4 regions of the Streptomyces sp. NPDC104814 genome follow, and region 4 is predicted to be linked to each of the others. Evidence: riboswitches for the same ligand, from Rfam matches in the RefSeq annotation. Region 4 holds a riboswitch; each other region holds the start of a gene.
What was found. Region 4 has a riboswitch for cyclic di-AMP ahead of ACZ64A_RS03615 (M23 family metallopeptidase). Riboswitches for the same ligand answer to the same signal wherever they lie in the genome.
Positions count from the first base shown of each region.

Region 1 (7,391 bases), on a different contig from region 4:
GCGGACGGCCACCACCCCCAGCTGCCGTACCTGCGCGAGGCGGGCGTCGTCGTCGAGGTGGCCGCCCCGGGCGCCGACGAGCTGCTCGAGGCCTGCGCCGGCGGCCGCACGGTCGTGGTGGTGGCGACCGGTGAGGGGGAGCCCGCGCTGACCGACGGGCTGGCCAGGCTCGCCGGCTCCGGCCGCGTCACGATGCCGGACCTGGAGCTGCTGCCCGCCTCCTACGACCTGCCCGGCGCCCGTCTGCTCGACCTCGTCCAGGTCATGGACCGCATCCGCGTCGCCTGCCCGTGGTCCTCACGCCAGACCCACGAGGGCCTGGCGAAGTACGCCATGGAGGAGGCGTACGAGCTGGTCGAGGCCATCGAGGACGGCGACCGCGACGAACTGCGCGAGGAGCTGGGCGACGTCCTGCTCCAGGTGGTCTTCCACGCCCGTATCGCCGAGGAGGACCCCGAGGCCCCCTTCTCCGTCGACGACGTGGCCGGCGGCATCGTCGCCAAGCTCATCCACCGCCACCCGCACGTCTTCGGGGACGCCGTCGCCACCACCCCCGAGGAGGTCAAGGAGCACTGGCTGCGCACCAAGGCGCAGGAGAAGCGGCGTACGTCCGTCACGGAGGGCATCCCGCTGCACCAGCCCGCGCTGTCCCTCGCGGCCAAGCTCGCCTCGCGCGCCCGCACCGCCGGCCTGGACGCGGCGCTGCCGCAGGGCGACGGCATCGGTTACCAGCTGCTGGCGCTCGCCGCGCGCGCCGAGGCGGACGGCGTCGACCCGGAGACGTCGCTGCGCGCGGCGGCCCGCGCCTACCGCGACGCGATCCGCGAGGCGGAGGGCGTCAGCGGTGACGCCCTCCCCGCGGCGGCGGCCGGCCACCGCGACGCGGAGGCCCACCCGGATCCGGATACGGTCGGAGAGTGACCGAGCAGCTCCGCCCCGACGACGCCCCCGAACTCTTCACCTGGGAGTTCGCCGCCGACCCCTACCCCGCGTACGCCTGGCTGCGCGAGCACGCGCCGGTGCACCGCACCCGGCTGCCCAGCGGGGTGGAGGCCTGGCTGGTCACCCGGTACGCCGACGCCCGGCAGGCCCTCGCCGACCAGCGCCTGAGCAAGAACCCGGCGCACCACGACGAGCCGGCGCACGCCAAGGGCAAGACCGGCATCCCCGGGGAGCGCAAGGCGGAGCTGATGACGCATCTGCTGAACATCGACCCGCCGGACCACACCCGGCTGCGCCGCCTGGTCAGCAAGGCGTTCACGCCCCGCCGGGTCGCCGAGTTCGCGCCGCGTGTGCAGGAGCTGACCGACCACCTCATCGACGGATTCGCCGAGCGGGGCTCCGCCGACCTCATCCACGAGTTCGCCTTCCCGCTGCCCATCTACGCCATCTGCGACCTGCTCGGCGTACCCCGCGAGGACCAGGACGACTTCCGGGACTGGGCCGGGATGATGATCCGGCACGGCGGAGGGCCCAGGGGCGGGGTCGCCCGGTCGGTGAAGAAGATGCGCGGGTACCTCGCCGAGCTGATCCACAGGAAGCGGCAGGCGCTGCCCGCCGAGCCCGTTCCCGGCGAGGACCTCATCTCCGGACTGATCCGCGCCTCCGACCACGGTGAGCACCTCACCGAGAACGAGGCCGCGGCGATGGCGTTCATCCTGCTGTTCGCCGGCTTCGAGACCACCGTCAACCTCATCGGCAACGGCACCTACGCCCTGCTCACGCACCCCGAGCAGCGGCACCTGCTGCAGGACTCCCTGGCCCGGGGCGAACGGGCGCTGCTGGAGACGGGCGTGGAGGAACTGCTGCGCTACGACGGCCCGGTGGAGCTGGCGACCTGGCGGTTCGCCACCGAGCCGCTGAGCGTGGGCGGGCAGGACATCGCTCCCGGCGATCCCGTCCTCGTCGTCCTGGCGGCCGCCGACCGCGATCCGGAGCGTTTCCCCGAGCCGGATCTGCTGGACCTCGCCCGCCGTGACAACCAGCACCTCGGCTACGGCCACGGCATCCACTACTGCCTGGGCGCCCCGCTGGCCCGTCTGGAGGGCCAGGCCGCCCTCGCCACCCTGCTCACCCGGCTGCCCGACCTCCGACTGGGGGCCGAACCGGCCGATCTGCGCTGGCGCGGGGGCCTCATCATGCGGGGGCTGCGCCAGTTGCCCGTGACGTTCACGCCCGCTCCCGCACAGAAAACTGACACATCTTCAACTATGTGATCTTCACGTGATCTGCGCGGCATGAACTTGTGACTGGCGATCGTCTGCCGATACGTTCACTCGTCAGCGCGACGCCGGTGCCTCAAGGCGCCGCGCCGGTCAGTGCTGTCTCGCGAAAGGTCACCGCATGCTCTCCGGGAACGGTCGACACCGTCGCCCCCGTCAGGCTCCGGCCCTCCTCGTCACGGCCGGAGTGACCGGCTCCGCCATCGCCCTCCCGCTGCTCGGCGCCGCGAGCGCCCACGCGGCCGACGGCGCGACGTGGGACAAGGTGGCCGAGTGCGAGAGCGGGGGCCGCTGGAGCGACAACCCCGGGATCGGGCTCTACGGCGGCCTGCACCTGTCACAGGAGGACTGGGAGGGGCACGGCGGCCTGGAGTACGCGGCCCGGCCCGACCTCGCCAGCCGTTCGCAGCAGATAGCGGTCGCCGAGAAGGTCCTCGCCGACCAGGGCGTCGGCCACTGGACGGTGTGCGGGCTGACCTCGGGCCTGTCCGCCGACACGTCCGCACCGGACGTCGACACGGGCGTGGCGGGCGACACCGCGGGCAGCGGCTCGGCGTCCACCGGCGCCGGCTCCGGTACGGGCTCCTCCGGCTCGACCGGTTCCACCGGTGCGCCCGGCACCTCCGGTTCGGCCGGTACCTCCGGATCCACCGGATCCACCGGTACCTCCGGAACATCCGGAACCTCCGGTTCGGTGGACTCGCCCGGCTTGCCCGACTCCTCCGGTACGCCCTCCGGCGCGCCGGCCGGAACGCCCCCCGCGGGCACTCCTGCGCGACCCTCTGACGGTCCGTCGTCCGCCACGCCCTCCACGGGCGGCGCGGCTGCGTCCGGTACGCCCGGAACATCCGGTCCCGGCACCGCGCAGCCGTCCGGCAGCGCCTCCGCGGATGACGCAAACAGCGACGATCCGGACAACCTGCGCCGGATCGTCGGGGATTCGGAGCTCGTCGACACCGGCGCGCTCGACGGCGGCGGCCGCCACCGCGGCGCCGGCGCCGAGGAGAGCGCGGCCGCGGCGAGCGCCGCGTCCGCCCCGGGCCGGCACGCCTCGCGCTACACGGTGCTCGGCGGGGACAGCCTGACGTCCATCGCCGACTCCCTTCACGTCGAGGGCGGGTGGCGCGCGCTGTACGCGGAGAACCGGGACGCCATCGGCGCCGACCCGGGCCACATCGTGCCCGGTCAGACACTGCTTGTCGGTGGCGAAACGGGCGAAAAGTAGCGGGAGTTGACGCCCCGTTTTGGGACTGATGTCCGCTTTGGTGAAAGTGTGGGATGAGTCTCAGAAGCCGTGATCGTCTTTGAAATTCGCCCGATCGCCTGTCTACGGTCATGACCGCTCGCCACCGCGAGCCCCGGCCGGCCGCAACGCCGAATCCTGCCAGCGGCCGCACGGGAACAGTCGTCGCTCTACGCGCCGCAGGCAGGAGCGGGGGACCCAAGGTAAGTGCCGCGCCGGGCAGTTGAGCCGGAGCGGCTAGGGGTGAAGCCACGCCTCCCAGGGGAGGGGTGGCCGGGCAACTCAACCGGCCCGAACCCGACAGCTCACCTCGCAGGCGTCGGTGAGGGGATCCACCATGCTGTTTTCCGGCAAGGGCAAGCACCGTCGTCCGTCCAAGACCACCCGCGTCATCGCGCTCGCCGGTGTCACCGGTGCGGCCGTCGCCGCCCCGCTGATGGCGGCCGGCAACGCCTCCGCCGCCACCACCTCCGAGTGGGACGCGGTCGCCCAGTGCGAGTCCGGTGGCAACTGGTCCATCAACACCGGCAACGGTTACTACGGTGGCCTGCAGTTCTCCGCCTCCACCTGGGCCGCGTACGGCGGCACCGCCTACGCCCCGCAGGCCAACCAGGCCAGCAAGTCCCAGCAGATCGCCGTCGCCGAGAAGGTCCTCGCCTCCCAGGGCAAGGGCGCCTGGCCGGTCTGCGGCACGGGCCTGTCGAACACCCCGAACAACGGCGGCGGCTCGTCGAGCTCCTCCAGCTCTTCCAGCTCTTCCAGCTCCTCGCAGGGCACCACCACGACGCGCTCCACCGAGCAGCAGAGCGCCTCCCGCTCCAGCGAGCGCCCGGCGCAGACGCCGAAGAAGCAGAGCACCAAGACCGTCACCACCCCGACCGGCAAGAAGGTCAAGAAGGGTGACGGCGAGTACAAGGTCGTCACCGGCGACACCCTCAGCTCCATCGCCGGGAAGCACCACGTCGCCGGCGGCTGGAAGAAGCTGTTCGACCTGAACAAGGACATCGTCGACGACGCCGACCTGATCTTCCCGGGCCAGCAGCTGCACCTGAAGTAAGCAGCCGGCCGGCCGGCCAAGGGCCGCTCCCCGTCCCCACGGGCTCCCCGCCCCGGTGCGTCTCCCCCCGTACGCACCGGGGCGGGGTTTTTCTGTGCCGGTTTCCGTGCCGGTGGTTCGCCAGGTGTTCAGCCGGAACGCCACCCCCCTTTGTTCCGACGGTGAACAATGGGTACGGTCTGTCTGTCCACGGGCCGGGCGGTCGGCTGGCCGATGGCCCCGGGGCGGTTAGGCTCTAGTCGCAAGGCTCACCAGCCCCGCACTTTCAGCGTCACATCCACGAAGGAGATGCTCGTGCCGTCCATCGACGTCGTCGTAGCCCGGGAAATCCTGGACTCCCGAGGCAACCCCACGGTCGAGGTCGAGGTCGGCCTCGACGACGGCAGCACCGGGCGTGCCGCCGTCCCGTCCGGCGCCTCGACGGGCGCCTTCGAGGCCATCGAGCTGCGTGACGGCGACTCCAGCCGTTACCAGGGCAAGGGTGTCGAGAAGGCCGTGCTGGCCGTCATCGAGCAGATCGGCCCGGAGCTGGTCGGCTACGACGCCACCGAGCAGCGCCTGATCGACCAGGCCATGTTCGACCTGGACGCCACCGACAACAAGGGCTCCCTCGGCGCCAACGCCATCCTCGGCGTCTCGCTCGCCGTCGCCCACGCCGCCTCCGAGGCCAGCGACCTGCCGCTGTTCCGCTACCTGGGCGGCCCGAACGCGCACCTGCTGCCGGTGCCGATGATGAACATCCTGAACGGCGGCTCGCACGCCGACTCCAACGTGGACATCCAGGAGTTCATGATCGCGCCGATCGGCGCGGAGTCCTTCTCCGAGGCGCTGCGCTGGGGCGCCGAGGTCTATCACACCCTGAAGAAGGTCCTGAAGTCCAAGGGCCTGGCCACCGGCCTCGGCGACGAGGGCGGCTTCGCCCCGAACCTCGGCTCCAACCGCGAGGCCCTCGACCTCATCCTCGAGGCGATCAAGGAGGCCGGCTACACCCCCGGCGAGCAGATCGCGCTCGCCCTCGACGTGGCCGCGTCCGAGTTCTACAAGGACGGCTCCTACGTCTTCGAGGGCAAGAACCGCTCGGCCGCCGAGATGACCGAGTACTACGCCGAGCTGGTCGACGCCTACCCGCTGGTCTCCATCGAGGACCCGCTGTTCGAGGACGACTGGGCCGGCTGGAAGACCATCACCGACAAGCTCGGCGACAAGGTCCAGCTCGTCGGTGACGACCTGTTCGTCACCAACCCCGAGCGCCTGGCCCGCGGTATCGAGGAGGGCGCCGCCAACGCCCTGCTGGTGAAGGTCAACCAGATCGGCTCGCTGACCGAGACGCTGGACGCCGTCGAGCTGGCCCAGCGCAACGGCTTCAAGTGCATGATGTCCCACCGCTCCGGCGAGACCGAGGACGTCACCATCGCCGACCTCGCCGTCGCCACCAACTGCGGCCAGATCAAGACCGGCGCCCCGGCCCGCTCCGAGCGCGTCGCCAAGTACAACCAGCTGCTGCGCATCGAGGAGATCCTCGACGACGCCGCGGTGTACGCCGGCCGCAGCGCGTTCCCCCGCTTCCGCGGCACGGTCTCCAAGGGCTGAGCCGAGCGCCGAGCCAAGCGCTGAGCCAAGGGCCGGGTCCACGGGCCCGGCCACCGGTCGAGCCCGTGTCCTGGCCCAAGGCTGGGCCAACCTGGCGTAAGGCTTAGCCAGTCGTACGTACGTCCCCGTACTCGGTCCCGTACCGTGTCCGGGGACGTACGCGCGTGTGAACGGGAGGATGCCCATGGCGGTGAAGGACCGGGACCGTTTCTCCACCGCGACCAGGATCCGGCTGCTCGGCGAGCAGACCGCGGCCCGCGTCTACCGTTCCCAGACCAAACGGCAGGCCCGCCGCTCCCGGCTCACCGGCCGCGCGGCGCTGCTCGCGCTGGTGGTGTGCACGCTGATCGTGGCGCTCGCCTATCCCATGCGCCAGTACGTCTCGCAGCGCGCCGAGATCGCCGACCTGCAGCGCCAGAAGCAGCAGGCCGCGCAGCGCGTGGAGCAGCTGCGCGACCTCAAGGCGCGCTGGCAGGACGACTCCTTCGCCGAGCAGCAGATCCGCAAGCGGCTGCACTATGTGCTGCCCGGCGAGACCGGTTACGTCGTGGTCGACCCGGACGCGGCCACGCAGGCCCACACCGACGCCGGCTCGGCGCACCGCCCCTGGTACTCCAACGTCTGGGACGGGGTCGACAAGGCCGACGCCTCCGACCAGTAATTCGACAAGAGAGAACTTCGTAGTGGAAACGCCCCCGCCGTCCACCCCGCGCACCGAACCCACCGACGCGGACGTCGAGGCCTTCGGGCAGCAGCTCGGCCGGCCGCCGCGCGGGCTGCGCGCGATCGCCCACCGGTGCCCCTGCGGGCAGCCCGACGTCGTGGAGACCGCCCCGCGCCTGCCGGACGGCACGCCCTTCCCGACGCTGTACTACCTGACCTGCCCCCGGGCCTCCTCCGCGATCGGCACGCTGGAGGCCGAGGGCGTGATGAAGGAGATGTCCGAGCGGCTGCAGTCCGACCCGGAGCTGGCCGCCGCCTACCGTGCCGCGCACGAGGACTACATCCGGCGCCGCGACGAGATCGAGGAGCTGACCGGCTTCCCGAGCGCCGGCGGCATGCCGGACCGGGTGAAGTGCCTGCACGTGCTCGTCGCCCACTCCCTGGCCGCCGGACCGGGCGTCAACCCGCTCGGCGACGAGGCCATCGCGATGCTGCCCGAGTGGTGGCGCAAGGGTCCGTGCGTGACGCCGGCCCAGGACGGCGCCGGGACCGAGGAGGACGCCCAGTGACCCGTGTGGCCGCCATCGACTGCGGTACGAACTCCATCCGCCTGCTG
Region 1 is NZ_JBVJOL010000006.1:388,243-395,633, forward strand. It holds gene ACZ64A_RS22405 (nucleoside triphosphate pyrophosphohydrolase) at 1-921, shown strand, start outside; gene ACZ64A_RS22410 (cytochrome P450 family protein) at 918-2,216, shown strand; gene ACZ64A_RS22415 (transglycosylase family protein) at 2,344-3,447, shown strand; cyclic di-AMP (ydaO/yuaA leader) riboswitch at 3,631-3,799, shown strand; gene ACZ64A_RS22420 (transglycosylase family protein) at 3,803-4,522, shown strand; gene eno (phosphopyruvate hydratase) at 4,817-6,112, shown strand; gene ACZ64A_RS22430 (FtsB family cell division protein) at 6,297-6,773, shown strand; gene ACZ64A_RS22435 (DUF501 domain-containing protein) at 6,796-7,344, shown strand; gene ACZ64A_RS22440 (Ppx/GppA phosphatase family protein) at 7,341-7,391, shown strand, end outside.
Region 1: another riboswitch for cyclic di-AMP. It lies ahead of ACZ64A_RS22420 (transglycosylase family protein); the one in region 4 lies ahead of ACZ64A_RS03615 (M23 family metallopeptidase).

Region 2 (7,391 bases), on a different contig from region 4:
CCGGAGCTGGCGAGCGCGGGGACGATCCCGATCGTCGCGGCGGCCACGCCCACGACGGTCGCGGGCACGACGTACCGCGCGGCCCTGCGACGCCCCCCGCCCGACGAGCCGGCCGGCTCCTGCACGGCCGTCGCCCTGTCATCGCTTCCAAACGGTGCCATGTGTGCGCTACCTCCGTCGTCGGCGGCGGCTGTCCGTCCCGTGACCCGCGGCGCGTGCTCCCGCCGGGCCCCACCCCGAGCCGCCATTCTCACCCGAATCGGTGAGGAGTGGTGTCTTCCGTGCTTTCCATGAGACCAAATCGGCCGCCGGGAGACGTCACTCCCTGGACGCAACTGCGTGTACTGCTGGGGTATGACATGGCGGGGCCTCAGGTACCCCTACCCGTAGGGGAAGTGGGGGGCCGGGGAGCCCGGGGGCGTGAGCCGGGGGAGGAAGGGGGCGGGGGAAGGGGGGCGGGGGAAGGGGCTCCAGAAGGCACGGGGCGGGGGGCCGGCGCCGGCCGGAGGTGGTACGGGGCGGATGGCGGGCGTCAGCCGGAGAAGGTACGCGGCGGACGGATGCCTTCAGCCGGAAAAGGCACGCGGCGGACGGCGGGCCGTCAGCCGGAGAGCGAACGCGGCGGACGGCGGGCCGTCAGCCGGAAAAGGCACGCGGCGGACAGCGGGCCGTCGCCGGAGAACGAACGCGGCGGACAGCGGGCCGTCAGCCGGAAAAGGCACGCCGCGGACAGCGGGCCGTCAGCCGGAAAAGGCACGCGGCGGACAGCGGGCCGTCAGCCGGAGAGCGAACGCGGCGGACGGCGGGCCGGCAGCCGGAGAACGAACGGGGCGGACGGCGGCCCTCAGCCCGCCCGGTGCACCACCGCGTCGCACAGCTCAATCAGCGCCGCCTTGGCGCCGCACTCCCGCAGCGGCGCCAGCGCGGCCCGCGCCTCCTCGGCGTAGCGGACGGTGTCGCGCCGCGCCTGCTCCAGCGCGGGGTGCGCCCGCAGCGCGGTCAGCGCCTCCGCGTGTCGCGCGTCGTCGCTCAGATCGGAGTCCAGCAGCTCGCACAGGGCGCGGTCCTCCGGCAGCCCGAGCCGCTCGGCCCGCTCCCGCAGCCGCAGCACCGGGAGTGTCGGGATGCCCTCGCGAAGATCCGTCCCCGGCGTCTTGCCGGACTCGTGCGAGTCGGAGGCGATGTCGAGTACGTCGTCCGCCAGCTGGAAGGCCACGCCCAGCCGCTCCCCGTACTGCGTCAGCACGTCCACGACCGTCTCGTCGGCGCCGGACATCATCGCGCCGAACCGGCACGACACCGCCACCAGTGACCCCGTCTTGCCGCCGAGCACCTCGAGGTAGTGGTCGACCGGGTCGCGCCCGTCCTGCGGGCCCGCGGTCTCCAGGATCTGCCCGGTGACCAGCCGCTCGAACGCCAGCGCCTGCACCCGCACCGCCTCGGGCCCGAGGTCGGCGAGGATCTGCGAGGCCCGCGCGAAGAGGAAGTCGCCGGTCAGTACGGCGACCGAGTTACCCCACCGCGTGTTCGCGCTGGGCACCCCGCGCCGTACGGCGGCCTCGTCCATGACGTCGTCGTGGTAGAGCGTCGCCAGGTGGGTCAGCTCGACCACGACCGCCGACGGCACGACACCCGGCGCATACGGGTCCCCGAACTGCGCCGCCAGCATCACGAGCAGCGGCCGGAACCGCTTCCCGCCCGCCCGCACCAGGTGCTGCGCGGCCTCCGTGATGAAGGGAACCTCGCTCTTGGTGGCCTCGAGCAGCCCTTCCTCGACAGCCGCCAATCCGGCCTGGACATCGGCCTCGAGAGCCTGGTCCCGCACGCTAAGCCCGAACGGCCCGACGACGGTCACGAGGGGTCTCCTGTCTGCTGGTGCCGGTTGGCGATTACACGGTTTGTCGATAGGTCGCTGACATCACTCAAGTCAGCGTATCCGGTCACGTTTCGATCACCGATAGCGCCCACGGTTACAGGCCAGGCGGTATCGGATCGCGCCCGATATGTTTATCGATCAAATCTGATCAACCGAAAAGTACCGATATCAACCATGCTCGTGTCGCGAAGACCACCGCGAAGACCACCCCCACCCTCGGCGACAGACCCCGCCCCACCGTGCCACAACACGACCCGACTGCCCGTTTTGCCGTAATTAATCAGCCGATCCACCTTGGTCACCTTGGTACCAAATGTGTTTCCCCTGTGACACCAGTGAATTGGGTCACGCGAGCCTCTCGTCGGTCTCCTGTCCGTCCGCCCCGCGTTTAACCAGCCCTCACAAGCAAGTTGGGCCTAGACGATCACAAAGGATCAAGCAGCCCAAACGCCCCGGACCAAGGTCAACCAGGGCATTAGGTGAAACCGGTACTTGTTCCCGGCATCAGCTCTCGCATAACTTCCCGGCCTGTCGGATGGACGCCTAATCCTGCCGCCGTCCGGCATCCACCATCGGACCAACTCATCCGTGTACGGCAGGAGCGGGGGACCCAGGTAAGTCGCCGAGCCGGACGTCGTCACCCCGACGACGCCCCGGACCGGCTCGGGGTGAAGCCGTGCCGCATCCGCGGCCGGCCGGGCATCTCCAGCCCGAACCCGACAGCTCACCTCGCAGGCGCCGGAGAGGAACTTCGTCATGTCTGCTGCCGGTCAGCACCGCCGCACCCGCACGTCCCGCCTCGTCCGCACCCTCGCCGTCGCCGGCACCGGTGCCGCCGCCCTCGCGCTGCCGCTCTTCGGCGCGACCAGCGCCTCCGCCGCCACCCCGGCCAGCGCCACCGTGATCACGGCCGCCAACTCGGCCTACCCGAACAACCTCGACGGCTGGATCCGCCAGTCGCTGGCCATCATGTCCCAGCACGGCATCCCGGGCACCTACGACGGGATCTACCGCAACATCATCCGCGAGTCCTCCGGCAACCCCGCCGCCATCAACCTGTGGGACTCCAACGCGGCCGCCGGCACCCCGTCCAAGGGCCTGCTCCAGGTGATCGACCCGACGTTCCTCGCCTACCACGTGTCCGGCACCTCCATGGACCCGTACGACCCGATCGCCAACATCACCGCGGCCTGCAACTACGCGGCAGCCCGCTACGGCTCGATCGACAACGTGTTCAGCGCCTACTAGGCCGCACTTCACGGGAACAACCGCTCGAGGACGACGGCGATGCCGTCGTCCTCGTTCGACATGGTGACCTCGTCGGCCACGGCCTTCAGCTCCGGATGGGCGTTGGCCATGGCCACCCCGCGGGCGGCCCAGGCGAACATCGGGATGTCGTTCGGCATGTCCCCGAACGCGAGCGCCCGCTCGGCGCCCAGCCCGAGATGGCCGGCCGCCAGCGCGAGCCCCGTCGCCTTGGTGACACCGCACGGCTGCAGCTCCACCGTCCCCGGCCCCGACATGGTCACCGTCGCCAGGGAACCGACCACCGCGCGCGCCGTCGCCGCCAGCTCGTCGTCGGACAGCTCGGGATGGCGCAGCAGCACCTTGCTGATCGGCTCGCCCCACAGATCGTCGCGCCGCCCGACCCGCACCGCCGGCAGCGTCGGGTGCGGCATCCGGTAGCCGGGCTCGATCAGCGTCAGCCCGTCCACGCCGTCCTGGTCGACGGCGGCGTACACCTCCCCCACCTCGGCCTCGATCTTGCCGAGCGCGGTCTCGGCCAGCTCCCGGTCGAGGGTCACCGACCACAGCAGACGGCCGGCCCCCGCGTCGTACACCTGCGCGCCCTGGCCGCACACCGCGAGCCCCGTGCAGCCGAGGTCCTCCAGCAGCGGCCGTACCCGGGGCGCCGGGCGGCCCGTCACCACAAGGTGGCGCGCGCCGGCCTTCGCCACCCGCGCGAGCGCGGCCCGGGACCGGTCGGAGAGCGTGTCGTCGCCGCGCAGCAGCGTTCCGTCCAGGTCAGTGGCAATGAGGGCATATGCGAGGGGTGCGGCCATGATCAGAGAATACGGACCCCGCGGGGCACCCGTTCACCGCCCGATCCGGCCTCCTCCGGCCCGGGTTCCGGCAGGGATGCGGAGGCCGCCGAGGCGGCCGGCCCACCCGGGCTCATCGCCGGTTTCCCGGCCCGGCGGCACGCGCGGAAGGATCGACCGGACCACCGCGCCCGCCGGACCGGCCCGCCGCGCCCGCCGGACCGCCACGCCCGTGGTTCGCCCCTCAGCCGTGTGCCGCCACCAGGTGGCGGGCCAGGCGCGGCGAGGCGAACTCCGTGCCGCACACGAACCGCATCACCGGGCCGTACGACCCGGCCGCCGGCAGACCCGTGAAGTACAGGCCGGGGACCGACGAGACGTACCCGGCGCCGAGCCTGGGGGTGCCGCGGCTGGTGGCGAGGGTGGTGCGCAGCCCGTGGCCGAGGAAGTCCATCGCCGCGATGTTCACCCGGTAGCCGGTGGCCGCGATGACGTGGTCGGCGGCCAGCCGCTCGGTGCGGCCGGTGTGGCTGCGCACGGTGAGGGTGGCGCCCTCGCCCGTCGGCTCCGCCCGCACGATCCGCTGCACCTCGCTGACCTGCACCTTCCCCGAGAAGCGCTCGCGCAGCCACCAGGCGCCGAGCGGGCCGAGGACCCGGCGGACCAGGTAGTGGCGTATCTCGGCGGGCAGATAGCGGTAGGGATGCGGGTAATAGCTCAGCGCCCACAGCGACCAGGCCCGGCCGAACGGCGACTCGGGGCGCAGCCGGGGCTGGTCCCAGGGGGCCGCGCCGAACGCGACCCGGCCCCGGCCGCGGGCCACCACCCGCACCCGGGCCCCGGCCTCGGCGGCGAGCGCCGCCGTCTCCAGCGCGGACTGTCCGGCGCCGACGACGATCAGTTCCCGGCCGGCGAAGCGGGTCAGGTCGTGGTGCTGGGAACTGTGCGAGACGGGCGCCGTGGCGGCGGGCCCGTCCGGCGCGGCCGCGGCCAGCTCGCGGGGCAGGTGGGACAGGCCGGACAGCCCGGTGGCCACGACGACGGCCCGCGCGGTGAACTGCTCCCCGGAGTCCAGCTTCAGCTCGAAGCCGCCCCCGGTGCGCCGGTCCACGGACACCACCCGCACCCGCTCCAGCTCGGGCACCAGCTTCTGCTGGAACCACTCGCCGTAGGCGATGAACGTTTCCACGGGAATGATGTCCTCGTCGTTCACCAGCCGCCGGATGCCGGCCGCGTCGCAGTAGTCGGCGAGGGTGTGCCCGCGCTGGGGGCAGTCGATGCTGGAGGCCGCGGGGGTCGACTTCAGGAGCATGCCCGCGGGCATGTTGTCGCGCCAGCTGACCATGGGGTCGCCGAAGACGCGGACGGGCACGCCACGGGCGCGCAGATGGGCGGCGGTGGACAGGCCGAAGGGGCCTGCCCCGAGGACTGCTACCGGTTGGTTCACGAAGTCCCTCCCCAGGACGTCATGTCGTCACTTCGCGGTGTGTCGTCACGGTGGCGTCACCTCTCGGTGTCGTCACTTCGTGGTGTCGTCACTTCGTGGTGTCGTCACTTCGTGTTCCGGCCGGGAGGAGGCTACGACTGGTGGCGTCCACCCGGTCCGGTGCTGCCACGGCGGTGTGTCCGCCACAGCTGATAGAGGTGCTTCGCGCCGGGTCGCACGAAGCGCGCGAGCATCGTGAGGAAGGGCAGCGGGTCGTCACCCGCGAGCCAGGCCAGCTCCGTGCCGCTCGCCCGGGCCGGTGCGTGCGGCGTCGTGTAGCCGCTGCGGCGGTAGGCGAGCAGGGCGGCCAGGTCGATGTTCTCCACGATGTAGCGATGGCCGGCGCGCTGTTCCCCCTCCGGAACGGTGCGGCCGGTCAGGTCCAGGTGCATGGCCCGGACCACGTCCACCCCCGCCTCGTTCTCGAAGAGGCGGAACTGGGCGCCCATGCGCGGGTTGAAGTCGAGGAGCTTGTACTGTCCGTCGCGCCGGTCGAAGCGCAGGTCGAGGTCGATGATTCCGGTGAAGCCGATCTGTTTGATGAAACGTGCGGCGAGGTCGGCGAGTTCCGGGTTGTCGACGACGTAGGCGTTCGCCGTCATCCCGGCGTGCGGCGGCCAGGAGCGGACCTTGACGCCGGTGAACATCGCCAGCGGTGCCGAGTCGGCGCCGAAGCAGGCGTGCACGATCCAGTCCTCGGCCTGCTCGCGCGGCAGATACTCCTGAAGGATCACCCCGGGCGGCTCCCCCCAGTGCCGCGCCAGCGCGAGCAGGCCGTCGCGGGTGGTGATGCGGGTGGTGCCGTTGACGGCCGGCTGCCTGCGGCGCACGAACGCCTCACGGTTCTTGGCCACCACCGGGAAGCGGGCCTTCTGTGCGAACGCCACGATGTCGTCGTACGACCGCGGGAACGCGGCCGCCGGGCTGGGGATGCCGTGCTCCGCACACAGCTCGTGCAGCCCCTGCTTGCTGGCCAGCCGGCGCGGCAGGTCCCGGGCGACGCGCGGGAAGAGGAACGGCCCGGCGAGGTCCTCCTGGTGCTCGGCGATCAGCACCGCCGCCTCCTCGTCGGTGGGGATCAGCACGGTCGGCCGCCCGATCCGGCGCCCGATCCGCAGCAACCCCTCGACCAGGTGCCCCGCCTCCTCCGTGCCCGTCGTCGGCCACACGAACGCGCGCCGCAGATAACGGGAGGCGGCGGCCGGCGTGTAGGGGTCCTCGGTGATCGCGTACATGGGCACGCCCAGACGCCCCAGACTGCGGATCGCCCCGACCCCGCCGTGGTGCAGCGGGTAGTTTCCGAACTTCACGATCAGGCCCGGTACTTCACGGTCGGCCTGGAACGGCAGGCTTGCGGCACTGCTGGCCACGGGTCCCCCCACGTGTCCCCCCGACGGAACGGATGCCCTCCGTCCGTGTTCCCCGCAAAGGACGCTAAGCCGGAATTGCCACCTCCGACAAGGCCATAACGGACATTGCAAACTCTTTAGACACTGCCCAAGACAGCCGCCTCGGCCGTAACGTGTGCCGCGAACCACTTGGATCACGCGGCCCTGGCGCCGTGTCCGACGTGCACGAAAGCGAGGCGGCACCGCATGCCCCCCTTCGACGTCCCCGAGGGCGACCCCTTCGGTGCGCACAACCTTCCGTACGGCGTCTTCTCGCCCGCCGGTTCCCCGGCCGAGCGGCGGGTCGGTGTCCGGCTCGGCGACCACGTGCTCGACGCGGGAGCGGCGGCGATGGCGCTCGGCTCCCCCTATGCCACGCTGCTCGCCCAGCCCTCGCTGAACCCGCTCCTCGCCGCCGGCCGCACCACCTGGTCCGACGTCCGGCGCGCGCTGACGGCGTGGGTGACGGTGCCCTCGCACCGCGAGACCGTCGAGCCGTTCTTCCACCCCCTGTCCTCGGTGACCCTGCACCTGCCCTTCGAGGTCGCGGACTACGTCGACTTCTACGCCTCCGAGAACCACGCCCGGAACGTCGGCCG
Region 2 is NZ_JBVJOL010000005.1:164,812-172,202, reverse strand. It holds gene ACZ64A_RS19120 (LolA family protein) at 1-161, opposite strand, end outside; gene ACZ64A_RS19115 (polyprenyl synthetase family protein) at 845-1,855, opposite strand; cyclic di-AMP (ydaO/yuaA leader) riboswitch at 2,445-2,629, shown strand; gene ACZ64A_RS19110 (transglycosylase SLT domain-containing protein) at 2,633-3,124, shown strand; gene ACZ64A_RS19105 (HAD family hydrolase) at 3,133-3,939, opposite strand; gene ACZ64A_RS19100 (FAD-dependent oxidoreductase) at 4,163-5,365, opposite strand; gene ACZ64A_RS19095 (carboxylate--amine ligase) at 5,497-6,753, opposite strand; gene fahA (fumarylacetoacetase) at 7,000-7,391, shown strand, end outside.
Region 2: another riboswitch for cyclic di-AMP. It lies ahead of ACZ64A_RS19110 (transglycosylase SLT domain-containing protein); the one in region 4 lies ahead of ACZ64A_RS03615 (M23 family metallopeptidase).

Region 3 (7,391 bases), 750 kb from region 4:
TTGTGCGGCGGCATGTTCGTCGCCATGCCGACCGCGATCCCGGACGAGCCGTTGACCAGCAGGTTCGGGAAGGCGGCGGGAAGGGTGACCGGCTCGCGCTCCTGGCCGTCGTAGTTGGGCTGGAAGTCGACGGTGTCCTCGTCGATCGACTCCGTCATCAGCCCCGTGGCCTCGGCCATCCGGCACTCGGTGTACCGCATGGCGGCCGGCGGGTCGTCGTTGCCGAGCGAACCGAAGTTGCCGTGGCCGTCGACCAGCGGCACCCGCATCGAGAAGGGCTGCGCCATACGCACCAGGGCGTCGTAGATCGACGCGTCGCCGTGCGGGTGCAGCTTGCCCATCACCTCGCCGACGACACGGGCGCACTTGACGTAGCCGCGCTCGGGGCGCAGGCCCATCTCGTTCATCTGGTAGACGATGCGGCGGTGCACCGGCTTGAGGCCGTCCCGGGCGTCCGGCAGGGCGCGGGAGTAGATGACCGAGTACGCGTACTCGAGGAAGGAGCCCTGCATCTCGTCGACGACGTCGATGTCGAGGATCTTCTCCTCGAAGTCGTCGGGCGGCGGGGTCTTCGTGCTGCGGCGGGCCATCGCTGCCTGGCTCCTTGCTGAAGCGTGAACGGTATCTGACGCGGACCATTGTGGACCGTGGGACTGACAAGCCGGGCGCGGACCCGGCCCCGGCGTACGAAGCGGCGCCTCGGCACCCGGATTCCGGTGGTGTGCGGCGGCTCCCGAGCACCCGACCGCCGCCGCCCCGGGGCACCCGGGCCGGGGCGCCGGACCCCGGTCGGCCCGGCCCGCGCACGACGATCGCCCGAAGGCTACGCGATCTCGCTGTCGGCGTACGCCGTGCGGGAACTTCGCCGCCGGTCCGCAGGCTTGCATACAGTGGCAGGACGGCAGGAAACGCGCGGTTTCACGACCGCTTCCGCGATCGAAGGGACGTACATGCCCATGGGTCACACGGCCACAGCCGAGGCAGGCTCCGGCGGACTGACAGCAACCGAGCACCGCCTGGCCAACGGCCTGCGCGTGGTGCTCTCCGAGGATCACCTGACCCCGGTCGCGGCGGTGTGCCTCTGGTACGACGTCGGCTCGCGCCACGAAGTCAAGGGGCGTACCGGTCTGGCTCACCTCTTCGAGCACCTGATGTTCCAGGGCTCCGCCCAGGTCAAGGGCAACGGTCACTTCGAGCTGGTGCAGGGCGCCGGCGGGTCGCTGAACGGCACCACCAGCTTCGAGCGCACCAACTACTTCGAGACCATGCCCGCCCACCAGCTGGAGCTCGCGCTCTGGCTGGAGGCCGACCGCATGGGCTCCCTGCTCGCCGCCCTGGACGACGAGTCCATGGAGAACCAGCGCGACGTCGTCAAGAACGAGCGCCGCCAGCGCTACGACAACGTCCCCTACGGCACCGCCTTCGAGCGGCTGACCGCCCTCGCCTACCCGGAGGGTCACCCCTACCACCACACGCCGATCGGCTCCATGGCGGACCTGGACGCGGCCACCCTGGAGGACGCGCGCCAGTTCTTCCGCACCTACTACGCGCCGAACAACGCGGTCCTGTCCATCGTCGGCGACATCGACCCGCAGCAGACCCTCGCCTGGGTCGAGAAGTACTTCGGTTCCATCGCCTCCCACGACGGCAAGCCCGAGCCGCGTGACGGCACGCTGCCCGACGTCATGGGCGGCCAGCTGCGCGAGGTCATCCACGAGGAAGTCCCGGCGCGCGCCCTGATGGGCGCCTACCGGCTGCCGCACGACGGCACACGCGCGTGCGACGCGGCCGACCTCGCGCTGACGATCCTCGGCGGCGGCGAGTCCTCCCGCCTGTACAACCGGCTGGTGCGCCGCGACCGCACGGCCGTCGCGGCCGGCTTCGGCCTGCTCCGGCTGGCCGGGGCGCCCTCGCTGGGCTGGCTGGACGTGAAGACCTCCGGTGACGTCGAGGTCCCGGTCATCGAGACCGCCATCGACGAGGAGCTCGCCCGGTTCGCCGCCGAGGGCCCCACCGCCGAGGAGATGGAACGCGCCCAGGCGCAGTTGGAGCGCGAGTGGCTGGACCGGCTCGGCACCGTCGCGGGCCGCGCCGACGAACTGTGCCGCTACGCGGTCCTGTTCGGCGACCCGCAGCTCGCCCTCACCGCCGTCCAGCGCGTGCTCGAGGTGACGCCCGAGGAGGTGCAGGAGGTCGCCAAGGCCCGCCTGCGCCCCGACAACCGCGCAGTGCTCGTGTACGAGCCGAAGACCCCGCAGGCCGCACCGGACGCCGACGTGCCCGAGGACCCGGAGCAGGAAGCGACCCTAGAGGCCGGCAACGACAACGAGGAGACGGCCAAGTGACCGAGCTCGCCACGATGGACTTCCACCCCCGGCCCCAGGCGGGCGAGGCCAAGCCGTGGGCGTTCCCGGCCCCCGAGCGCGGCACGCTCGACAACGGCCTGACGGTGCTGCGCTGCCACCGGCCCGGCCAGCAGGTCGTCGCCGTCGAGGTGCTCCTGGACGCTCCCCTGGACGCCGAGCCGGCCGGCCTGGACGGCGTCGCCACGATCATGGCGCGCGCCTTCTCCGAGGGCACCGACAAGCACTCCGCCGAGGAGTTCGCCGCCGAACTGGAGCGGGCCGGCGCCACCCTCGACGCGCACGCCGACCACCCGGGGGTCCGCCTCAGCCTGGAGGTGCCCGCCTCCCGGCTGGCCAAGGGCCTCGGCCTGCTCGCCGACGCCCTCAGGGCGCCCGCCTTCGCCGACAGCGAGATCGAACGGCTGGTGCGCAACCGCCTCGACGAGATCCCGCACGAGCTGGCCAGCCCCGCCCGGCGCGCCGCCAAGGAGCTGTCCAAGGAGCTCTTCCCGGCCTCCTCGCGCATGTCGCGCCCCCGGCAGGGCACCGAGGAGACGATCGCGGCCCTCGACGCGGCGGCCGTACGCGCCTTCTACGAGCGGCACGTGCGCCCCGCCACCGCGACCGCGGTGGTCGTCGGCGACCTGACCGGCCTCGACCTCGACGACCTGCTCGGCGACACCCTGGGCGCCTGGACGGGCTCACGCACCGAGCCGCGCCCCGTGCCCGCGGTGACGGCCGACGACACCGGCCGCGTCGTCATCGTCGACCGGCCGGGCGCCGTCCAGACGCAGCTGCTCATCGGCCGGATCGGCCCCGACCGGCACGACCGCGTCTGGCCCGCCCAGGTGCTCGGCACGTACTGCCTGGGCGGCACCCTCACCTCCCGCCTGGACCGGGTCCTGCGCGAGGAGAAGGGCTACACCTACGGCGTGCGCGCCTTCAGCCAGGTGCTGCGTTCCGCCCCCGACGGCACGGGCGCGGCGATGCTCGCCATCAGCGGCTCGGTGGACACGCCCAACACCGGCCCGGCGCTGGACGACCTCTTCACGGTGCTGCGCACCCTGGCGGAGGGCGGCCTGACCGACGCCGAGCGCGACGTCGCCGTGCAGAACCTCGTCGGGGTGGCCCCGCTGAAGTACGAGACCGCGGCAGCCGTCGCGGGCACGCTCGCCGACCAGGTCGAGCAGCATCTGCCCGACGACTACCAGGCGACGCTGTACCGGCAGTTGGCCGCGACCGGCACGGTGGAGGCCACGGCGGCGGTCGTGAACGCCTTCCCGGTGGACCGTCTGGTGACCGTGCTGGTCGGTGACGCGGCGCAGATCAAGGAGCCCGTCGAGGCCCTCGGCATCGGTGACGTCACCGTGGTGAGCGCGGAGTAGCCGCACATGCGCGTGGGGCCCTGGTGTCTGACGGAGCACCAGGGCCCCCGCCCTGTCCGCAGGTCTGTTTGTGATCGAAGGCGCTGCATCCCACATATGCCCGAATTGGGGCGGAGGTTGCCTGTCTGGCCTGTGGGATGGCTTACAAAACCCCTGATTCGTTTGAGGACTGAAGGTCGATCACCGTAGCTTCGTCCGGGCTGTTCGTCAGGCAGTGCGCCGCACCCGCGGCACCGGACAGTCATCGCCGAGTCCCCGTACGGCGCGAGCCAGGGGAGCCGGGGACCCACACGTCCCTGGGGTGAATCGGGCGCCCGAGAGGGGGCCCGTAGGAGACCTTCCTGCTCCGAACCCGTCAGCTAACCCGGTAGGCGAGAGGGAAGGAAAGGACAAGCCGCCACATGGCGTTCGTCAGCGCCACCGGGAAGCACCGTCGTCCCAGCCGGATGAAGCGCACCACCGCGCAGGCCGCGGGTATCGCCGCGCTCACCACCACCGGCGTCATCGGCGCCCTCGCGGCGCCCGCCCTCGCCGCCGACAGCTCCGCCGAGCAGACCGGTCTGCTCCCCGTCATCAGCGTCGACGACGCCGTCGCCGCGCAGATCGACGCCCAGGCCGAGGCCCAGAAGCAGGCCGCCGAGCAGGCGGCCATCGAGCAGGCCGCTCGCGAGGCCGCCGCCGCGCGGGCCCACGAGGCCAAGGAGCGGGCCGCCCGCGAGGCCGAGCGCAAGCGCCTCACCACCTTCGTGGCCCCGATCGCGCACTCCTACGTCTCCACCGGCTACGAGGCCAGCAGCTCCCTGTGGTCCTCCGGCCACCACACCGGCATCGACTTCCACGCCGCCACCGGCACCACGGTCCACGCCGTGGGCTACGGCACCGTCGTCGAGACCGGCTGGGGCGGCGCCTACGGCAACCAGATCGTCATCCGCATGCACGACGGCACGTACACCCAGTACGGGCACCTGTCGTCCATCGGCGTCGTGGTGGGCCAGCAGGTCGTCGCCGGCCAGCAGATCGGCCTGTCCGGCGACACCGGCAACACCACCGGCCCGCACCTGCACTTCGAGGCGCGCACCAGCCCCGAGTACGGCTCCGACATGGACCCGGTCGCCTACCTGCGCGCGCACGGAGTGAACGTCTGACACGCGAGAACGGCACCAGCCCCGCAAAGCCCCGGCGTACCGCGCCGGGGCTTTCGCCGTTTCCCCGCGCCTCGCCCCGGAGAAATCCGGCGAGGTGACCAAAAAATATCCATGGAATCCGCTCCGCCATCGGAAATGGCGTCCCCTTGGAATAGAGTCACGAAAACGCGTCCATCGTCGGCGTTTCACGGGGCCCGAAGCGGAGGTCGGACATGCGCATTCCGGCGCACTCGGTGTGCACGGCGATCCGGGACGACATCGTCGCCGGTGTCCATGAGCGCGGCAGCCGGCTCACCGAGGAAGTGCTGGCCCGCCGCTACGGCGTCTCCCGGGTGCCCGTGCGAGAGGCGCTGCGCACCCTGGAGGCCGAGGGGTTCGTCGTGACGCGACGGCACGCGGGCGCGTGCGTGGCCGAACCCACCGAGCAGGAAGCGGCCGACCTGCTGGAGATGCGGATGCTGCTGGAGCCGCTCGGCGCTGCCCGCGCCGCCCAGCGACGCACCGAGGCGCATCTGAAGGTGCTGCGCGGCCTGGTGCGGCTCGGCCAGGAACGGGCCAAGCAGGGCACCGGCGACGAGCTGCGCTCCCTGGGCGGCTGGTTCCACGAGACGCTCGTGCAGGCGTGCGGGAGCCCGGCGCTGACCGCCACGCTCACCCAGCTGCGCCACAAGATCGCCTGGATGTACGCCGTGGAGCCGTCGGCCGACCCCGTCCGGACCTGGGCCGAGCACGGCGCCCTCGCGGACGCGGTGGCGCGCGGCGACGGGGAGCGGGCCCGGGCCGTCGCGGCCCTGCACGCCGAACGCTCCGCCGGCGCGTATCGGCTGCGCCGCTTCGGTGGGGAGCGAGCCGAGCCGGTGAGGAGTTCGCAACATCCCGTAAACACATCGGGCCCACGGCATTAACGCGAGCGCCGTATACAAAGAGAGGGACACGTGAGCCCGCTGAAAGGGCTGCCCTTTTCGCATTTCTCGTTCGCGCCGCACATTTCCTCCGGGGTTCGCGGAGGGTGGAAAAAGGAAGCCGCGCCGGCCTCGAAAGGCCGACGCGGCTTCTTTGTGCGTGAATCAGACCCTCAGGCGTGACTCAAGCGGCCGTGCGGGACTCAGACGGTCTCGGGGAGCTCCTCGAGGCCCTCGGAGACCAGCTTCGCCAGACGGTCCAGGGCGGCGTCCGCGCCCTCGGCGTCGGAGGCGAGGACGATCTCCTCGCCACCCTGGGCGCCCAGGCCGAGGACGGCCAGCATGGAGGCCGCGTTGACGGGGGTGCCGCCGGCCTTGGCGATCGTCACGGGGACGCCTGTGGCCGTGGCGGCTCGGACGAAGATGGAGGCGGGGCGGGCATGGAGGCCCTCGGCCCAGCCGACGTTGACGCGGCGCTCAGCCATGTGTTGCTGCCCTTCAGTTTCTCAGGGTTGTCTAGACCAGTTTCCCATATGGTGAAGCATGCCCGGAGGGGTCCTGCGACCCCACCGGACGCGATCACCGGGCCTCGGCCTCGACCCGGCATCCGTCCTCCACAGAGTGCCCCGCGCCGTTGTCGTACGCGAGCCGTACTCTGGGCCCCATGCAGAGCGCGTCGGACAGGCAGGAGTACCCCGCCCACTGGGAGGCCGACGTGGTGCTGCGCGACGGCGGCACCGCGCGGATCCGCCCCATCACCGTCGATGACGCGGACCGCTTGGTCAGCTTCTACGAGCAGGTCTCGGACGAGTCGAAGTACTACCGCTTCTTCGCGCCCTACCCGCGTCTGTCCGCGAAGGACGTCCACCGCTTCACACACCACGACTTTGTGGACAGGGTGGGACTCGCGGCCACGATCGGCGGCGAGTTCATCGCAACCGTACGCTACGACCGGATCGGTCAGAACGGAATGCCCGCGTCCGCACCCGCCGACGAGGCGGAGGTCGCCTTCCTCGTCCAGGACGCCCACCAGGGCCGCGGCGTCGCCTCCGCACTGCTCGAACACATCGCCGCCGTCGCCCGCGAGCGCGGCATCCGCCGCTTCGCCGCCGAGGTCCTGCCCGCCAACAGCAAGATGATCAAGGTGTTCACGGACGCCGGGTACACCCAGAAGCGCAGCTTCGAGGACGGCGTGGTGCGCCTGGAGTTCGGCCTCGAGCCCACCGAGCGCTCCCTCGCGGTGCAGTACGCGCGCGAACAGCGCGCCGAGGGCCGCTCCGTGCAACGGCTGCTGATGCCCGGCTCGGTCGCCGTCGTCGGCACCGGACGCACCCCCGGCGGCGTCGGCCGCAGCATCCTCGCCAACCTCCGCGAGGGCGGCTACACCGGCCGTCTGCACGCCGTGAACCGCGCCTTCGGAGCCGACGTCACCGACATCGACGGCGTCCCCGCCCACCGCTCCGTGCGGGAGATCGAGGGACCGGTCGACCTCGCCGTCGTCGCCGTGCCCGCCGACCACGTGCCCCAGGTCGTCACCGAGTGCGGCGAGCACGGTGTGCAGGGACTCGTGGTGATCTCCGCCGGATACGCCGAGAGCGGCCCCGAAGGACGCGA
Region 3 is NZ_JBVJOL010000001.1:119,271-126,661, forward strand. It holds gene ACZ64A_RS00470 (DNA gyrase/topoisomerase IV subunit A) at 1-590, opposite strand, end outside; gene ACZ64A_RS00475 (M16 family metallopeptidase) at 951-2,345, shown strand; gene ACZ64A_RS00480 (M16 family metallopeptidase) at 2,342-3,730, shown strand; cyclic di-AMP (ydaO/yuaA leader) riboswitch at 3,966-4,119, shown strand; gene ACZ64A_RS00485 (M23 family metallopeptidase) at 4,132-4,875, shown strand; gene ACZ64A_RS00490 (GntR family transcriptional regulator) at 5,088-5,780, shown strand; gene ACZ64A_RS00495 (HPr family phosphocarrier protein) at 5,981-6,262, opposite strand; gene ACZ64A_RS00500 (bifunctional acetate--CoA ligase family protein/GNAT family N-acetyltransferase) at 6,442-7,391, shown strand, end outside.
Region 3: another riboswitch for cyclic di-AMP. It lies ahead of ACZ64A_RS00485 (M23 family metallopeptidase); the one in region 4 lies ahead of ACZ64A_RS03615 (M23 family metallopeptidase).

Region 4 (7,391 bases):
CAGCGCGTTCAGCGACCACAAATCTCTTCACGATGGTAAGAACACCAATCCTTTGCCGGTGTATCACCGGACATCACTCGGGGACTTCGGTCGTCCGATCCGTCTACCCGGTTGCCGGGCCATCAGTAGCGGACCCGCTCGTCCAGGGGATGTCCCGCCACTCACACCGGGCTCGCGGCGTGAGCGGCGAGACGCCCCCTAGTACGCTGACTGCCGTCCCAGCGCCGACGAGAGTGTGACCGTGACGTCCTTCCGCGCCCGCCCGCAGCCCGACGAAGTCGCGCGCGTGACCGCCACGGCCGCGGAACTGCTGGAGGTGGTCTGGGGCCGGGCCTCCACCGCGCCCGCCTCCGCGTCACAGCTGCGTGTGCTGCTCGTCCTCGAGCACCACGAGGGCATCAATCTGCGCACCCTCGCCGACTCCCTGGCCTCTACGCCTCCCTCGACCAGCCGGCTCTGCGACCGGCTGCAGGCCGCCGGTTTCGTCGACCGAGAGACCAGCCGCGCCGACCGGCGCGAGGTGCGCCTGCACCTGAGCAGCCGCGGCCGCGCCTTCCTCGCCGACCTGCGCGCGCGAAGGCAACAGGAGCTGCAGGCCGTCCTCGACGTGATGCCCGCGGCGAAGCGCGCCGCCCTCCTGGAGGGCCTGGAGGCCTTCTGCGACGCCGCCTCGGCGCAGATGCGCCCCGAGGCCGACGCCGGCAGCCGGTCCGCCTGAGAAGCCAAGCGCGGGGCCCGGGGCCACCGGCACCCTCGGGTGCGGGGCGTCGGCGCACGGAGCAGTGCCCGCCCACCGCAACATTCCCAGACCCTTCCCGCGCACGGACGACACCGCTACTTTGTTGCCCCACCAATATTATTGTCAAACGGCAACAATCACGCGGTCGTCGCCGGGGCTCCAGCGCGGCCGTGCCCCAGGACGGGGGCGGGCATTCGCGGTGCCCGGCCCCGTGCGCTGCACTAGGGTGATCAGCCGTGGCGAGAGTGCGGTTGAGCGTGGCGGAGCGGCGGGAGGAGATCCTGCGGGCCGCCGTGGAGCAGATCGAGGAGCGGGGCGTGGCGGCGGTGCGGATCGCCGACGTCGCCCAGGCGCTCGGCGTGAGCAACGCGCTGGTGCTGTACCACTTCTCCACCAAGGAGAAGCTGGTCGCGGCGGCCTTCGCCTACGCCGCCGAGGCCGACCTCGGCCGTCTGCAGGAGCTGCTCGGCCGCCGTACCACCGCGCTGCGCCGGCTGCGCGCGGCGGTGCGCTGGTACGCGCCGACGGGGCAGGCCAAGGGCTGGCGGCTGTGGATCGAGGGCTGGTCGGCGGCCCTGCGCGAGCCGCCGCTGCGCGAGGTGGGCCGCGCCCTGGACCGGCAGTGGAAGGCGGCGCTCGCCGAGGTGATCGCGCAGGGGGTGGCCGCGGGCGAGTTCACCTGTCCCGATCCGGCCGCCGCCGCGCTGCGGCTGACGGCTCTGCTGGACGGGCTGGCGGTGCAGCTCACCGCGTACGGCGGCACGGTCTCGCGTATCCGGGCGCAGGAGTGGGTCGACGAGGCGCTGGCCCGCGAACTGGGGCTGACCCGGGAGGCGTTGACCGCAGGAGGACGGTGAGCAGAACCCGGGGAGCGTACCCCGGGGGTTCGCAGCGGCGTCCCGGGCCCGGCGTGAACCGACTGCACGCACCGGGCTGTACGGGCCGTTCCCGGCCTGACGGCGGGCGAGGGGCGGTCGCACCCGTGGCAGCCGCCCCTCTCCGCGCGGCTCAGGCGACGGCCGCGATCCGCATCTTGATGTCGTCCGGGGACAGCGTGCCCTTGGCGGTCACATGGTCGCCGGAGGACTCGCCGCGCAGCCGCCGCCCGATCCACGGCACCAGGTACTCGCGCGCCCAGTGGACGTCGTCGCGCCGGACCTCGAGCGTGCCGCGCGGCGGCAGCGGCGGCCAGGGCTGCTCGGGGTCGGCCGGGATCCTCAGGCCGAGCGCCTGGCCGGCCCGCAGCGCCACCCGCGTGTGCCCCTCGGGCGACAGGTGCAGCCGGTCGCCGTCCCAGGCCCGCCGGTCCTGCACCGACTTCAGCGACCACAGGTCGAGCACCGGGCATCCGTAGCGGTCGGCGATGGCCCGAACGTGCCCGTTGTAGGTGGCGATCTTGCCGCGCAGGTGCTTGAGGAGCGGGACGCCCCGGGTGTCGAAGCCGGTCGTCACCATGACCGTGCCGGCCACGGCGGCGAGCTGCGCGACCGCCCTCTCGAACCGCTCGGCGACCTCGTCGGGGTCGGTGCCGGGCCGGATGATGTCATTGCCGCCGGCACAGAACGACACGAGGTCGGGGGCGAGTTCGACGGCCCTCGGGACCTGGTCGGCCACGATCTGGTCGAGGAGTTTGCCGCGCACCGCGAGGTTCGTGTAGGTGAAGTCTCCCTCGGGCCGCCGGTCGGCGAGGAGTACGGCGAAACGGTCGGCCCAGCCCACGAACTGCCCGTCGGGGCCCGGGTCTCCGACGCCTTCGGTGAAGCTGTCCCCCAGCGCCACGTACGACCCGATCACTGCTCTGCTGTCACTCTTCGAATCGTCTGCCACAGCCGTCCATGATTCACCCTTGAATGTGACCTACGCGACCGTAGGCAGGGGTTGACGGACGGTGAGATAAGCCACTCCACGTGTCCGGCCGTGTCGGGAATAACCGCCCCGGCCATGTGCCCGGCCGGTCCGGGCACACCGAAGGCCGGACACCCGTGGATCGGGGTCCGGCCTCGGTGGCGTGTCAGGCGGGTGGCCGCCGGGGCGGCGCGGGGTCAGCCGACGGTGACGCCGTGGGCGCGCAGGTAGGCGACCGGGTCGACGTCGGAGCCGTAGTTCGGCGTGGTGCGGATCTCGAAGTGCAGGTGCGGGCCGGTCACGTTGCCGGTCGCGCCGGACAGGCCGAGCTGCTGACCCGCGGTCACGCTCTGGCCGGCCGAGACGGAGATCTGCGAGAGGTGCGCGTACTGGGCGTAGTAGCCGTCGTTCAGCTTGACGACGACCTGGTTGCCGTAGGCGCCGCCCCAGCCGGCGGAGACGACGGTGCCCGCGCCGACGGCCTTGACGGTGGTACCGGTCGGGACGACGAAGTCGACGCCCGTGTGGTACCCGCTGGCCCACATGCTGCCGGGCGTGTGGTACGCGGTGCCGATGGTGGCGCCGGTGACCGGGAGGGTGAAGCCGGAGGCGGTGCTCGCGGGCTGGGCGGGCTTGGCGGCCTCGGCCTTCGCGGGCTCGGCGGCCTTCGCGGCGGACTTGTGCGCGGGCGCCTCGCTCTTGTGCGACGGGGCGGCGTGGTGCGACGCGACGGCCTTCTTGCCGAGGGTCAGCTTCAGACCGGGGTGGATGAGCGACGGGTCGCTGCCGACGGCCTCACGGTTGTCGTCGTAAAGCTTCTTCCAGCCGCCGGCGACGTGCTGCTCGTTCGCGATCCTCGACAGGTAGTCGCCGGACTTGACGGTGTAGACGCGCACGCCGGACTGCGGCGCCTTCTTCGCCTCGGACGGCAGGCTCTGGACGGCCTTGCCGGACACCGACTGGGCGGCGGTCTGCGGCGTGGCCGCGTGCGCACCGGCGGCGCCCATGAGCGGCAGCGCGAGCGCGGCGCCACCGGTACCGGCGACGGCGAGCGTACGGGCGAAACGCTGGGACTTCGGACGACGGTGCTTACCCTTTGCGGGCATGGCGCTTTTCCTCTCCGGCGCCTGCGAGGTGAGCTGTCGGGTTCGGGCTGGAGATGCCCGGCCGCGCTGGGCGCGGCTTCACCCCATAGCCGTTCCGGGAACCGGAACAGGCGGTCGTACCTGTGGGTCCCCCGCTCCTGCCGTGCGTCGGGTGGGTGGGTGCGGTGCACCGGACGGCGGCAGGATTCGGCGTCCGTCCGGATTTCGTGGGGAACGTAAGCGAGCAGGACGCACGGGGACAAGCGAAAGGTTGCGTGAACGGGCGCTTCTCGTGATCCAATGCCGGAATACGCCGTCACGCTGTGTGAATTGGATCTGCTGTCGGTTCGTCAATTCACCAGGAAATACTCAATCATTACGTGGACATGACGTACGACGGACGGTCACGGTTATGACCCTCCTCACGCGGCCACCTTCCAGGGATCCTCAATTCATTGCGAGTTGGAACGAAGGCGCCAATTCGGGCAGAAGGCCCAGATGTGACGTGGGCGGATATCCATCCCATTCGAGTGCCGTCTCCGGGGAGGCGGGGACAACCGGTTGCCCCGGGAATCCATGTCGTATCGTCGAAGGGCAGCCCGTCGGCCATTCGAGCCGTGTCGGCGGGCACGAGCGGGAGGAGCCCTTCGTGACGCAGCAGGTGCCGTCGACCGAACCCGAGCTGACCGGAGTGCGCAACTTCCGAGACGTGGGCGGCCTGCCCACGGTCGACGGGCGGCGGGTGCGGCACGGCGTGCTGTTCCGCAGCGGCCACCTCGCCCACGCGACGCCCGAGGACACGGTGTACCTCTCCTCCCTGGGGCTGCACACGATCTTCGACTTCCGCAACGCGGCCGACCAGAAGCTGGAGGGCCCGGACGTCGAGCTGCCGGGCGTGCGCAACGTCAACCTGCCGCTGTCGGACCCGGCGGACGGCGCCGAGTTCTGGAAGATGGTGCGCGACGGCGATCTCGACCAGCTGCGCGGCATCCTCGCCGACGGCAAGGGCGCGAACCGGATGATCGCCTCCTACCGCACGATCATCAAGGAGCGCACCGGCGAGCACTCCCGGGTGCTGCACGCGCTCGCCGAGGACAGCGTCCCGGCCCTGATGCACTGCGCCGCGGGCAAGGACCGCGCGGGGCTGTCGATAGCGGTCACCCTGCTCGCCCTGGGCGTGGAGAAGGACGCCATCGTCGAGGACTACCTGAAGTCCAACGAGAAGCACCGCCGGTACAAGGTGCGCCGCAGCGGCTCGGCGGAGTCGGCCTACACCCCCGAGGTGATGGAACTGCTCAGCCCGCTCTTCGACGCGCGCGCCGAGTACCTGACGGCGGCCATGGAGACCATCGAGGAGACCTGGGGCGGCGTCGACGCCTACCTGGAGCAGGGGCTCGGGCTCACCCCCGCGGGCCGGGAGCGGCTGCGGGCACGCCTGCTCGACTGACGGCGGGACGGCGCGGCGGCGCCGGCGGCGCCGGCGGCGGGGGGACCTATCGGTTGGCGCCCAGCTCGAACAGCAGCCAGATGAACCCGGCCAGGACGTGTCCGACGGCGATGTAGATGATGAGCCGGATCCACAGGGTCCGGGGGAACTTCTCCTCGAAGTTGCTCATCGTGCCTCTCCAGGGTGGGCGGGCCCCAGGCACAGCGTGGCCGTGGGGCTCTGCAGCAGGGTGTGGACGAACAGGAGCTCCAGACCGCCGGGGTCCTCGGCGGCGATCCGGTGCGGGGTCAGCGAGTCGAAGTGCGCGCTGTCCCCCGGGCCGAGCCGGTGGGTGGTGTCCCCGAGGCGCAGCCTGAGCCGTCCGGCGAGGACGTACAGCCACTCCTCGCCGGGGTGCACGCGCACGATGTCCCCCTGCGCGCCGTACGGCACCTGCACCCGCAGGGCCTGCATACCGCGGCCGGGCGCGCCGGCCTGCCGGTACGTCCAGCCGCCGGCCGCCGTCGGCTCCATGTCCGCGCCGCGCACCACGGCGTCCCGCTCGGCGACGTTCTCGCCGAGCAGCTCCGAGACGGTCGTACTGTAGATACGGGCCAGCGCGAGCAGCATCGGCAGGGATGGCTGGCGCTGTCCGGTCTCCAGACGGGACAGATGGGCCGGGGACAGACCGGCCTCGCGGGCGGCGGCCTCCAGGGTGAGGCCGGCGCGGCGGCGCAGGGACCGCAGCTGCGGGGCCACCGCGGGCAGGTCGCCGGCCGGTTCCGCAGGGGACTCGGAGGAGCTCATGCCTCCCATTGAGCCGCGGATTTGCCTCTGCGGCAAATCTCTTGCCTCAGAGGCAAAGCGGCCGCCGCCGACCGGTCCGCCACCCGCTGACCGCTCGCGGAGCGCCTGGCCCACGCCCGAGCCGCCCACGGACCGCCCCGCCGGACCCGCGCCGGCCGCCGCCCTGTCCGCGAGCCCGCCCGGGCCGTCGGTCGCCGCTACCGGTTCGTCACCGCCTGTTTGATCAGGGTCTTGCCGAAGTCCCACATCAGCCCGTTGCCGCTGTGCGCGTCGTCCATCACGGCCGTGAAGGCGTCGATGAAGCGGTCGACGTCCGCCTCGTCGATGATCAGCGGCGGGATCAGCTTGATCACCTCCAGGTGGTCGCCGGAGACCTGGGTGAGGATCCGGTGCCGCTGGAGCAGCGGTACGACGACCATCTGCGCGAACAGACCCTTGCGGGCGGCCTGGAGCATCGTCCAGCGGCTGCGCAGCTTCAGCGAGGCGGGCCGGCCGAACTCGATGCCGATCATCAGCCCGCGGCCGCGGACGTCGGCGAGCAGTTCGTACTTCTCGGTCAGCGCGGCGAGCCGCGACTTCAGCAGCTCCCCCGTCCGGCGCACCCCGGCGACGATCTGCTCCTGCTCCATGACCGACAGCACGGCGAGGCCGCACGCCATCGCCTGGGCGCCCGAGCCGAAGCTCGCCGAGTGCACCAGGACCCGGTCCATGGACGAGTAGACCTTCTTGAAGATCCACTCCTTGCCCAGGGTGGCGCCGACCGGCACATACCCGCCGGAGAGCGCCTTGGCCACGCAGACCAGGTCGGGTTCGACGCCGTCCTCGTGCTGGTAGGCGTAGAAGTCACCGGTGCGGCCGAGGCCGGTCTGCACCTCGTCGGCGATGAGCAGCGCCTTGTGCCGGCGCAGCAGCTCCTGCGCGGCGCGGAGATAGCCGGGCGGGGCCTCGTGCACGCCCTTGCCCTGGATCGGCTCCACGATCAGGGCGGCCACGTCGCCCTTGCTCAGCTCCCGTGCGAGCGCGTCGAGGTCGCCGAGCGGGACCGCCGTGTCGGGCAGCAGCGGGGCGAAGCCGTCCCGGAACCCGGACTCGCCGTTGACCGACAGCGAGCCGGTGGTCAGCCCGTGGAAGGCGTGGTCGCAGTACAGGACGCGCGGCTTGCCGGTGGCGTACCGGGCGAACTTCAGGGCGGTTTCGACGGCCTCGGTGCCGCTGTTGCCGAAGAACACCCGGTCCAGGTGCGGGCTGTGCGCGAGCAGCCGTTCGGCGAGCAGGCCGGGCAGGGGCTGGCAGTCGAAGCGGGTGAGGTCGGCGAGGTCGAGGTCGAGGACGTCGTGCAGCGCCTTGCGGACGACGGGGTGGTGGCGGCCGAGGCCCATCACCCCGAACCCGGCGAGCATGTCCAGGTAGTCGTTGCCCTCGGCGTCGAAGAAGTGGGCGCCCTCGGCACGCTCGTAGACCTTGTCGAAGCCGATGGTGCGCAGCATGC
Region 4 is NZ_JBVJOL010000001.1:864,477-871,867, reverse strand. It holds gene ACZ64A_RS03635 (PP2C family protein-serine/threonine phosphatase) at 1-31, opposite strand, end outside; gene ACZ64A_RS03630 (MarR family transcriptional regulator) at 236-718, shown strand; gene ACZ64A_RS03625 (TetR/AcrR family transcriptional regulator) at 976-1,596, shown strand; gene ACZ64A_RS03620 (SGNH/GDSL hydrolase family protein) at 1,748-2,533, opposite strand; gene ACZ64A_RS03615 (M23 family metallopeptidase) at 2,782-3,690, opposite strand; cyclic di-AMP (ydaO/yuaA leader) riboswitch at 3,696-3,851, opposite strand; gene ACZ64A_RS03610 (tyrosine-protein phosphatase) at 4,319-5,116, shown strand; gene ACZ64A_RS03605 (DUF6126 family protein) at 5,163-5,285, opposite strand; gene ACZ64A_RS03600 (helix-turn-helix domain-containing protein) at 5,282-5,902, opposite strand; gene ACZ64A_RS03595 (aspartate aminotransferase family protein) at 6,100-7,391, opposite strand, start outside.